DNA from 3 places in the Geobacillus sp. YHL genome. Region 1 is predicted to be linked to each of the others. Evidence: riboswitches for the same ligand, from Rfam matches in the RefSeq annotation. Region 1 holds a riboswitch; each other region holds the start of a gene.

What was found. A riboswitch is a leader RNA that binds a small molecule or an ion and turns the genes downstream of it on or off. The one in region 1 is predicted to bind S-adenosylmethionine.
Region 2: linked by a shared signal. The riboswitch ahead of metK (methionine adenosyltransferase) and the one ahead of JCR24_RS05115 (bifunctional homocysteine S-methyltransferase/methylenetetrahydrofolate reductase) in region 1 are both predicted to bind S-adenosylmethionine.
Region 3: linked by a shared signal. The riboswitch ahead of mtnW (2,3-diketo-5-methylthiopentyl-1-phosphate enolase) and the one ahead of JCR24_RS05115 (bifunctional homocysteine S-methyltransferase/methylenetetrahydrofolate reductase) in region 1 are both predicted to bind S-adenosylmethionine.

What each region holds. Positions count from the first base shown of each region.
Region 1 covers NZ_JAEIGB010000003.1:147,381-150,581, forward strand. Annotated here, with positions in the region: gene JCR24_RS05115 (bifunctional homocysteine S-methyltransferase/methylenetetrahydrofolate reductase) at 1-1,540, opposite strand, end outside; SAM riboswitch class I at 1,612-1,714, opposite strand; gene JCR24_RS05120 (hypothetical protein) at 2,017-2,187, shown strand; gene JCR24_RS05125 (uberolysin/carnocyclin family circular bacteriocin) at 2,251-2,481, shown strand; gene JCR24_RS05130 (hypothetical protein) at 2,549-3,201, shown strand, end outside.
Region 2 covers NZ_JAEIGB010000001.1:52,368-55,568, forward strand. Annotated here, with positions in the region: gene pckA (phosphoenolpyruvate carboxykinase (ATP)) at 1-1,269, opposite strand, end outside; SAM riboswitch class I at 1,488-1,602, shown strand; gene metK (methionine adenosyltransferase) at 1,732-2,943, shown strand; gene JCR24_RS00260 (gamma carbonic anhydrase) at 2,966-3,201, opposite strand, start outside.
Region 3 covers NZ_JAEIGB010000018.1:51,557-54,757, reverse strand. Annotated here, with positions in the region: gene JCR24_RS13740 (methylthioribulose 1-phosphate dehydratase) at 1-307, opposite strand, end outside; gene mtnX (2-hydroxy-3-keto-5-methylthiopentenyl-1-phosphate phosphatase) at 304-966, opposite strand; gene mtnW (2,3-diketo-5-methylthiopentyl-1-phosphate enolase) at 963-2,204, opposite strand; SAM riboswitch class I at 2,276-2,384, opposite strand; gene JCR24_RS13725 (pyridoxal phosphate-dependent aminotransferase) at 2,469-3,201, opposite strand, start outside.

The sequences.
Region 1 (3,201 bases):
TGTCAAGATGCTTGGTCGCTTCGTGCACTTCAACGATTTTCTCTTCCGAGTAAATCGGCTGGGTCAAGAAATAGTGGGCGCCGCATTGAATTTTTTTCTCCATTCGCTCAACTGCTTTATCCAAATGGCGGACGTTCGGGTTGAACGCAGCGCCGATCGAGAAGTTCGTTTTTTGCCCAAGCGGTTTGCCCGAGTACGACAGCCCTTCGTTAAACTGGCGGATCAAGCGGATCAAATCGAACGATGATAAATCATACACCGACGTTGCTCCTGGGAAGTCGCCGATTTTCGACGGGTCGCCGGTAATGGCGAGCACGTCGGTGATGCCGAGCGTATGCAAGCCCATCAAATGCGACTGCAAGCCGATCAAATTGCGATCGCGGCATGTAATATGCACAAGCGGGCGGATGCCGAGCTGCTCCTTGATGATCGTGGCGACAGCGGCGTTGCTGATGCGCGGCGTGGCGAGCGAGTTGTCGGCCAACGTCAGCGCATCGATGCCGGCGTCATGGAGCGCTTTCGCCCCAGCAAGAAACTTGTCAATCCCCAATTTTTTCGGCGGATCCAGCTCCACAATGACCGAGCGGCGCGTGCGGGCGAGCTCGGGAAGCGGAGTCGGCGCGGGCCGATCGGCTTGCACCGATACAGATGCCGTGCGCCGCTTCACCGTTTTTTCCGTCACCGGCGTCCGGTCGGCGAGCGCCTTTGCCATTGCCTCAATATGTTTCGGCGTCGTGCCGCAGCACCCGCCGATCAAGCGCACCCCTTGATCGCGGAACGCTTTGGCCGCCTCTTCAAAATATTCCGCGTTCGTTTCATAGACAAGCCGGCCGTCGCGGTAATCCGGGAGGCTCGCGTTCGGATACGCCGACAAAAATGCGCAATTGGGCAGGGGCACTTCCTCAAGCGACTGAATCATATAGTGCGGACCAAGCCGGCAGTTGAGCCCGACAACATCGGCCCCGAGCGCCTCCAGGCGGCTAAGGGCGTCCGCGAGCGGCGTGCCGTCTTGCAAAACGCCGACTTCATGGAGCGACACATGGGCGATAATCGGCAAGTCCGTCTCTTTGCGGGCGATGGCAAGCACCGTCTCCAACTCTTCCAAATCGTAATACGTCTCGAGCAGCACACCATCAACCCCTTCGGCAAGCAGCACAAACAGCTGCTCGCGAAACGTCCGTTTCACTTCTTCGAGCGTGACGACGCTTTTGTTTAACGTGCGCAGCCCTCCGATCGTTCCGAGCACGTACGCCCCCCCATTGGCTGCTTGCTTCGCCAGTCTTACAGCGGCGCGATTGATCGCCGGCACCTCGTCTTGCAAGCCGTAGCGCGCGAGTTTCACATAGTTGGCGCCGTATGTATTCGTCTGAATGACATCGGCGCCCGCCGCGATATACGCTTCATGAATATGGACGATTTCATCTGGATTGGATAGATTCAATTCTTCAAAACAACGGTCAATGCCGTGCGAATATAAAAGCGTTCCCATCGCCCCGTCGGCGATGAGAATGCGCTCTTTCAACTCATCCAGCAATCCCACGTTCGATTCCCCCGTTTCTCCGTAGTAAAAGAAAAAAGCCTTCTATAAGAAGAAGACTTTTCATTCGCTTCTTCTTATCTTCCAGGCTTCCGCCTGTCTGGATTTAGCACCTTGGCCGCGGGCCAGGTTGCTGAGGGTTCACCGGGCCAGTCCCTCCCCCTCTCTTGATAAGAATGCCGGTATGCAATTGTGCGGTGACGTTTTGATGATTACTATATAATTTAATGTATTTTTCGAAATTATTCAATACGGTGAAGCAAGGAAATTTCAAAAAGAATTTCTTGGATCAACGCTTACCTTGTACCAAGCTCTTAAAAGCATCTCTGTTTCATTTCAATAGCATGAAATATGTCGAAATATGTAAAAAAATTGTCGAACGATTTCTCTTTTTTTTTTAGAGTCAAGGTGTATGATTAAAATGGATGATATTAACAAGGAATTTACTAGAAACCGCATCGCAGACAGGAGTGAAGTGGGTGAAACAATGGTCGTGGCCGTATTTTATTCTGATTAGCCTGCCGCTTGTTGTGTTGATTGGAGTTGCTTTTCGCCTAAAAGCGGCCAGCATGCCCATCAAAATAGGATTTATTGTATTGGTGCTGCTTTACGGCGGGGTTTATTCTCGTTTAGTGCGAAGGATGAGATAGACACAGAATGTTTTTGAAAAAAGTTTTGATCGATTATCATTTACTGGAAGGAGGTGATAGGTTATGAGTTTGCTGGCGCTTGTTGCCGGGACGCTCGGCGTGTCACAGTCAATCGCGACGACGGTTGTTTCGATTGTGTTGACCGGCTCCACTCTCATTTCTATTATTCTTGGGATCACCGCTATTTTGTCAGGTGGAGTCGACGCCATTTTGGAAATTGGGTGGTCAGCTTTTGTCGCGACGGTGAAAAAAATAGTGGCGGAACGAGGAAAAGCGGCAGCGATTGCATGGTAAAAGGCAAAACGGCAGGGGAAAAACTCCCTGCCGTTCCTAATGAGTAAATCAATGTGGGGGAAGAGAAGTGAAACTCGTATGGCTGTTATATCAACAACGACAACGAAGTAGTTTGGCCCCATTGCAGAAAAAATCGCCTTTTTCTCCGAAGATGACCATGTTCTTGGTGGAAGCGGCGAAATGGCTTGTTTCATCGGCTGTGGTTGTAGCCTTTTGCGCTCGATCCTCGACGCTGTTTCGCCCTTCTATGGTTATGGGAGCTCTTTTTTTCATGTCTGTCAGTCCTTTCATAGGAGTTTTGCTTGAGTCCAAAGAGGCATTGCAACGTCAATACCATTATCATTATGTGCGTCTGTCTGGAGTGCGGGATGACGAGGTGTGGCGGCGATTGCTCAAAATCCACTATGCTGTGTCGCTTTTGCGGCTATTGCCGATTTGGTTGCCTCCTTCAATTGGGTTGATGGTGATGTTCGGGATCACAGGCGCATCATTCGTATGGTTTGGACATACGATGTTGTTGCTTCTTTATGTGACATCGCATATAGTGCGTGGCTCAACTTTTAGAGCGATGGGCGCATTTTCTGCCTTTTTCTTTCGAATGGCATCATTCGCGATTGGTTATGTCGTGCTTGCGGCGATTGTGCCGTTGCTGCAATTGTCCCGCCAAGCGGTTCGAATGTATGGGTTGTCGCTCTCTTACCTTGTGTATATGGATGGTTA
Region 2 (3,201 bases), on a different contig from region 1:
CAAAAAGACGCGGACGTTGTGTTCGGCGATTTTTTGCCCGAGCATTTCCGCGTACTCAACGGCCGGGCGCGGCAAAAACGGTGCGCCGAAGCACGTTGAGAACGTTGCTTCCGGTTCGGTGACGCCGCGTTCGGTGCCGGCGAGCTTGCTTGTGTAGCCGCTTAAGAAATGGTACATCGCCTGTTCGCGCGTCAGCTTGCTGATCGGCGGCAGGACGCCGAACGCATCGGCTGTCAAAAACACGATCGTGGACGGATGGCCGGTGACGCTCGGGTCGATGATGTTTTGGATCGCCTGAAGCGGGTAGGCGGCGCGTGTGTTTTCCGTCAGCGTGCCGTCGTCGTAATTCGGCACCCGCGTCGCGTCATCGAGAACGACGTTTTCGAGCACCGCGCCGAAGCCGATGGCGTCAAAAATTTGCGGCTCTTTCTCGCGCGATAGGTTGATGCATTTCGCATAGCAGCCGCCTTCGATGTTGAAAATGCCGCGGCTTGACCAACCGTGTTCGTCATCGCCGATCAAGCGGCGGTTCGGGTCGGTCGAGAGCGTCGTTTTTCCCGTTCCCGACAAGCCGAAAAAGAGGGCGACGTCGCCTTCCTGCCCGACGTTGGCCGAGCAGTGCATCGGCAGGATGCCTTGTTCCGGCAGCACATAGTTCATGACCGAGAAAATCGATTTTTTCATTTCGCCGGCATACTCGGTGCCGCCGATCAACACGGTGCGCCGTTCAAACGAGATGATGATGAACGCTTCCGAGCGCGTGCCGTCAACTTTCGGGTCGGCTTTAAAGTTCGGCGCGCAAATCACCGTAAACTGCGGCTCATGCGCGGCGAGCTCTTCGGCGCTCGGCCGGATGAACAGCTGATGGACGAACAAGTTGTGCCAGGCGAATTCGTTCACGACTTGAATCGGCAGCCGATATTTCGGATCAGCGCCAGCAAAGCCTTTAAACACGAACAGTTCATCTTTCTTCATTAAATAGTCGAGCACTTTGTCGTACAGTTTATCAAACGTCTCGGGAGACATCGGCTGGTTGACCGGGCCCCAGTCGATCGTTTGTTTTGTGGACGGCTCTTCGACGATGTATTTGTCTTTCGGCGACCGCCCTGTGTACTTGCCGGTCGTGACCGCGACGGCTCCGGTGTGGGTCAGCCGCCCTTCGTTCCGTTGCAGGACTTTCTCGACGAGCTCGGCGACGGACAGCTGATGGCGGACGTATGGTTTTTGCAGCAATACATCAAGCTTATTCGTCATGTTTGCGATCCCCATATTCAAAACCTGCCTTCTTTTTGTAATCACTCTTGAAAATAGTATAACACATTTTTATTAATAGTCCATACTAATTGTGTGGGTTTTTCAAACTTTATTTTGCCCAATGTGTCGATTTCCTTGAGGAAAGAATTTTCGCGGCTGGAAATGATAAAAAATGAATTTTGATAGTTGACTTTGCCGATTCCGTTGCGATAAGATAAGTCATTGAACGGATACTCTTATCCCGAGCCGGTGGAGGGACAGGCCCGATGAAGCCCAGCAACCGTCACAACTGTACATGTGTGAAATGGTGCTAACCTGTGGCAAGGCGCAGTCCTTGAACGATAAGAGTGAAAGGAAGCAATACGATTGCCATGACCTTTCCTCAGCCGTTACAGGAAAGGTTTTTTATATTGCGAAGGGAAAAAGGGAAATGAGTTCCGTGTCGCCACATTATGCCAAGAGGAGGAAACAAACCGAATGTCAGCCAAACGCCGCTTGTTTACTTCAGAGTCTGTGACGGAAGGACATCCGGATAAAATTTGCGACCAAATTTCTGACGCCATTTTGGATGCCATTTTGGAAAAAGATCCGAACGCCCGCGTCGCCTGCGAAACGAGCGTCACGACCGGGCTGGTGCTCGTGAGCGGGGAAATCACGACATCAACATACGTGGACATTCCGCGCATCGTCCGCGATACGATCCGGGAGATCGGCTACACGCGCGCCAAATACGGATTTGACGCTGATACGTGCGCGGTGCTGACGTCGATTGACGAACAATCGCCGGACATTGCGATGGGGGTGGACCGGGCGCTCGAGGCGCGCGAAGGTCAGATGACTGACGAGGAAATCGAAGCGATCGGCGCCGGCGACCAAGGATTGATGTTTGGGTTCGCCTGCAATGAGACGGAAGAATTGATGCCGCTGCCGATTTCGCTTGCGCACCGCTTGGCGCGCCGATTGGCGGAAGTGCGCAAAACGGACGTCTTGCCGTACTTGCGGCCGGACGGGAAAACGCAAGTGACGATCGAATACGATGAAAACGGCAAACCGGTGCGCGTCGATACGATCGTCGTTTCCGCGCAGCACCATCCGGAAATTACGCAAGAGCAAATCCAGCGCGACATTAAAGAGCAGGTCATCAAGCCGGTCGTGCCCGCGGAGCTGCTTGATGAGAACACGAAATATTTCATCAACCCGACAGGACGGTTTGTCATCGGCGGTCCGCAAGGGGATGCTGGGTTGACGGGGCGCAAAATCATCGTCGATACGTACGGCGGCTACGCCCGCCACGGCGGTGGCGCGTTCTCGGGCAAAGATCCGACGAAAGTCGACCGCTCGGCAGCGTATGCGGCCCGCTATGTCGCGAAAAACATCGTCGCGGCAGGACTGGCCGACAAATGCGAAGTGCAGCTTGCCTACGCGATCGGCGTCGCCCGCCCAGTTTCGATTTCGATCGATACGTTCGGCACCGGCAAAGTATCGGAAGACATTTTGATTGAGGTCGTGCGCAACAACTTCGATCTCCGCCCGGCGGGCATCATCAAAATGCTCGACCTTCGCCGCCCGATTTACAAACAGACGGCTGCTTACGGCCATTTTGGGCGTACGGACATCGACCTGCCGTGGGAGCGCACCGACAAAGCCGCCTTGTTGAAAGAACAAGCGCTGGCGTTGGCGGACAAGTGATGAAAGAAAAAGAGCTGCCTGATCACGGCAGCTCTTTTTTGTCGGCGCACGATGTCCGCTGTTGCTGCAGCGCTTTGTAATACTGCCCTTTCTCGACATATTCGCGGCGGATGCGCTCCATTTCGCGGATATCGTCTTCCGTCAGTTCGCGGACGACTTTCGCCGGCCGGCCGAGGGCGAGCGTGTTGGGCGGAATTTTTTTGCCCGGCGGCACTAAACTGCCGGCGCCGATAAACGCGCCTTCCCCGATTTCCGCGC
Region 3 (3,201 bases), on a different contig from region 1:
TGTCGACCGTATGAACGTGCAAGACGCAGCCGGCATTCGTCCGTCCGTAAATTTCCGCGTGCAAGAGCGTCTCGGCCGAGGGCTTCAAGTTTGTTTCCTCCGCCGGTTTTCCGGCGGCGTCAACGAGCAGAAAATCCTCGTCTGTTTGCTTCCGCTTATCCTTGCCGCTCGCTGTCACCAAAAACGTCAATGGGTCGTCTGTCACCTTGATCGACAAATTGCCGCTTGTCGCGAAAAACCAGTCGCGGGCGGCGAGCTCGGCTTTCACTTCCGCGAGCTCGTTCCACTTTTTCACGACGATGCTCATACGATCACCTCCATTCGCTGCAACGCATCAATCACGTCAAAAAACGTTGCAAACGGCGCATGCGGCAAGCCGAGCTCTTGGCATTTTTGGAGCAGAAAATCGCGCGCCATCACGTAATCCGCTTGCCTCGCCACCGCTAAATCCGTAATCGAATCGCCGATGACGACATGGTATCCGTCCGGGCGGGCAAGCTTGCGAAGGAGCGATGGCTTGCAGCAGCCGCAGCCGTTTTGGCACTCACCGTCGCATGCATGCGGCCATGTGATGCGGATCGTCTCACCGCTGAAATCGGAGCCGTTGCAAAAAATGCGCTCCGGTTCAATGAGCCCTTCAAGCAGCGGATAGACGAAAAAGTCGATGCCGCCGCTGACGATATAAAGCGGAATGCCTCGCTCTTTCGTAAACGCGACAAACTCTCGGAATCCCGCGCGCAACCGGGTGGTGCGCCGCAGGAAATCGATGATTTCTCCCTTTAGCGAGGACGGAAGGAGGGAAAACATCTTCCCCACTCCTTCCTGAACAGAAATGCGCTCAGCGAGAATGTCGTCTTTTAACGCCTCCCACTCCGGCGGGGCGAACTGTTTCATAATCGCGATGATGTTGTCGTTTTCCGTAATGGTGCCGTCAAAATCACAAAAGAGAACGAGCTGTTTCGTCATGCTTCCACCTCAACGACGCCCCAGCGGTCGATCGCTTTTTGCAGCGCTTCGTTTTCTGCAGCCGCCTCACGAAGCGGACGGCCGGCCAACACCGCGTCGATCGCCGCGCGAAACGCCCGGCCGCCCCCGATCGCCCCGTCCGGATGGCCGTGAATGCCGCCGCCGGCGTTGACGATGGTGTCAAGGCCGAAATCGCGGATGATGAGCGGCACCAATCCCGGGTGAATGCCGGCCGACGGCACCGGAAACGCCCGGGCAAACGGCTCTTGGTCGTCGGTGAGCGCCCTTGCGATGCCAAGCGCCTGCTCACGCTCCAAGGCCACGCTGCCATACGGCGACGGGAACAGGACAAAGTCGGCGCCGGCGAGCCGCAAAAGCTTTCCAAGCCAAAGCGAAGGCGCCACCCCATAAAATTCGGACGTCGTAACAGCGCCGCTGAACGCCGGGTGAGCCATAATCGGCACCGCAATCTCCTCATCCTCGCGCAACGCCTGCAACACGTCAAGCCCATAAGCGAAGACGTTAAACAACAGCACATCAGCGCCAAGCTCGGCGGCTCGTTTCGCTTTGTCCTTTAACGCAAACGTTTTGCCGGTCAAGTTGACGGCATACAACGTCCGCTTGCCCGTTTGTTCGTACACTTCCTGAAGCGCCGCCTTGCCCTCGGTGATCCGCTTTTCAAACGGAAGAAGTTCGCTGTCAAACAAAATTTCATCGTCTTTGACCAGGTCAACGCCGCCGAGCGCCTGTTTTTTCAATTCCGACGTCAAGTACGCCAAATCGCGGCCGATCATGCCTTTAAAAATGCTCATCAACAGTGGGCGGTTATGCACCCCGACTCGGTCGCGAATGCCGTCGATGCCAAAGCGCGGCCCAGGAAACTGTCGCTTCCATTCATCCGGAAACTCTAAATCAAGCAGCCGCACTTCACCGTCGAGCGACAGCTTGCCGAACGTCGTGACCAACAATGCCGGCAAATCGGCGCTGAAGTTGACTGTCGGGTAGGCGATTTTGACGATCGCCCGCTTCAGCCGCTTGCCGAAATAGGCGTTTACCCGCTCGCTTTCGCCAAGCTCTTCAATAGCGACGACTTCCCCTTTATGTTTGCGAAGCTGCTCCTGCTCCAACGCCGGCAAGTCGGTCCACGTGCCGATCGTCAAGCCGAGCGCGATCCCTTCCGCCTTTTTCCGAATGTCTGTTTCATCATGAAGCAAATACGTTGCCATCACTGCACTCATCGTTCATCCCTCTCAATCTCGAAATAAAAACGCCTCTTCATAAGAAGAGGCGTCACTCATCCATGGCGCTCTTCTTATCTCTCAGCGTTTCCGCTGCAAGAATTAGCACCGTGCTTGGCGCGCGCCAAGCCGGTTGCCGGGCTTCATTGGGCTCGTCCCTCCGCCTGCTCTTGATAAGAAAGCCTGCTCGTTTATGCACTTATCAAACAATTGGCAAATTTACTTTGAATTATGACATCGCCGATTGGCGTTGTCAATCATTTTTCAAAAATTTTTTTCGAACAATCCAAGGCGGCCGATCCGCTCCGCTGCTTCGCGAAGCCGCGCTTCATCGGTCAAGAGGCCGACGCGCACATACCCTTCGCCGTGCTCGCCGAACCCGATGCCTGGGGCGACGGCGACATGCGCCCGCTCAAGCAGCATGTCGGCAAACTCAGCGGATGATATGCCTTTTGGCAGCGGAAGCCAGGCGAAAAACGACCCGGATGGCGCCTGCACCTCCCAGCCGGCCTCGCAGAGCGCAGCGATGAACGCATTGCGGCGCGCCTCATACAATGCGACCAGCTCCGTGACACAATCTTGCGGACCAAGGAGCGCCGCGGCGGCCGCTTCCTGGATGGCGCCGAACAAGCTGACATACAAATGATCCTGCAAAAGCTCAAGCGCCCGAATGATCCGCTCGTTGCCGACGGCAAACGCCACACGCCAGCCGGCCATATTGTATGTTTTCGAAAACGTATAAATTTCGACGCCGACGTCTTTCGCCCCATCGACTTCCAGGAAGCTGACCGGTTTCCGGCCGTCAAAGCCGATCGCCCCATAAGCGAAATCGTGCACGACGGCAATGCCGTGCTTGGCGGCAAACGCCACCGTCTCCGCGAAAAATTCCTTTGTCGCCGTCGCGCCGGTCGGATTGTTCGGATAGTTTAAAAACATGAGCTTCGCTCGGTCGGCCACTGCCGCCGGAATGGCTTCATAGTCCGGCAAAAAACCGTTT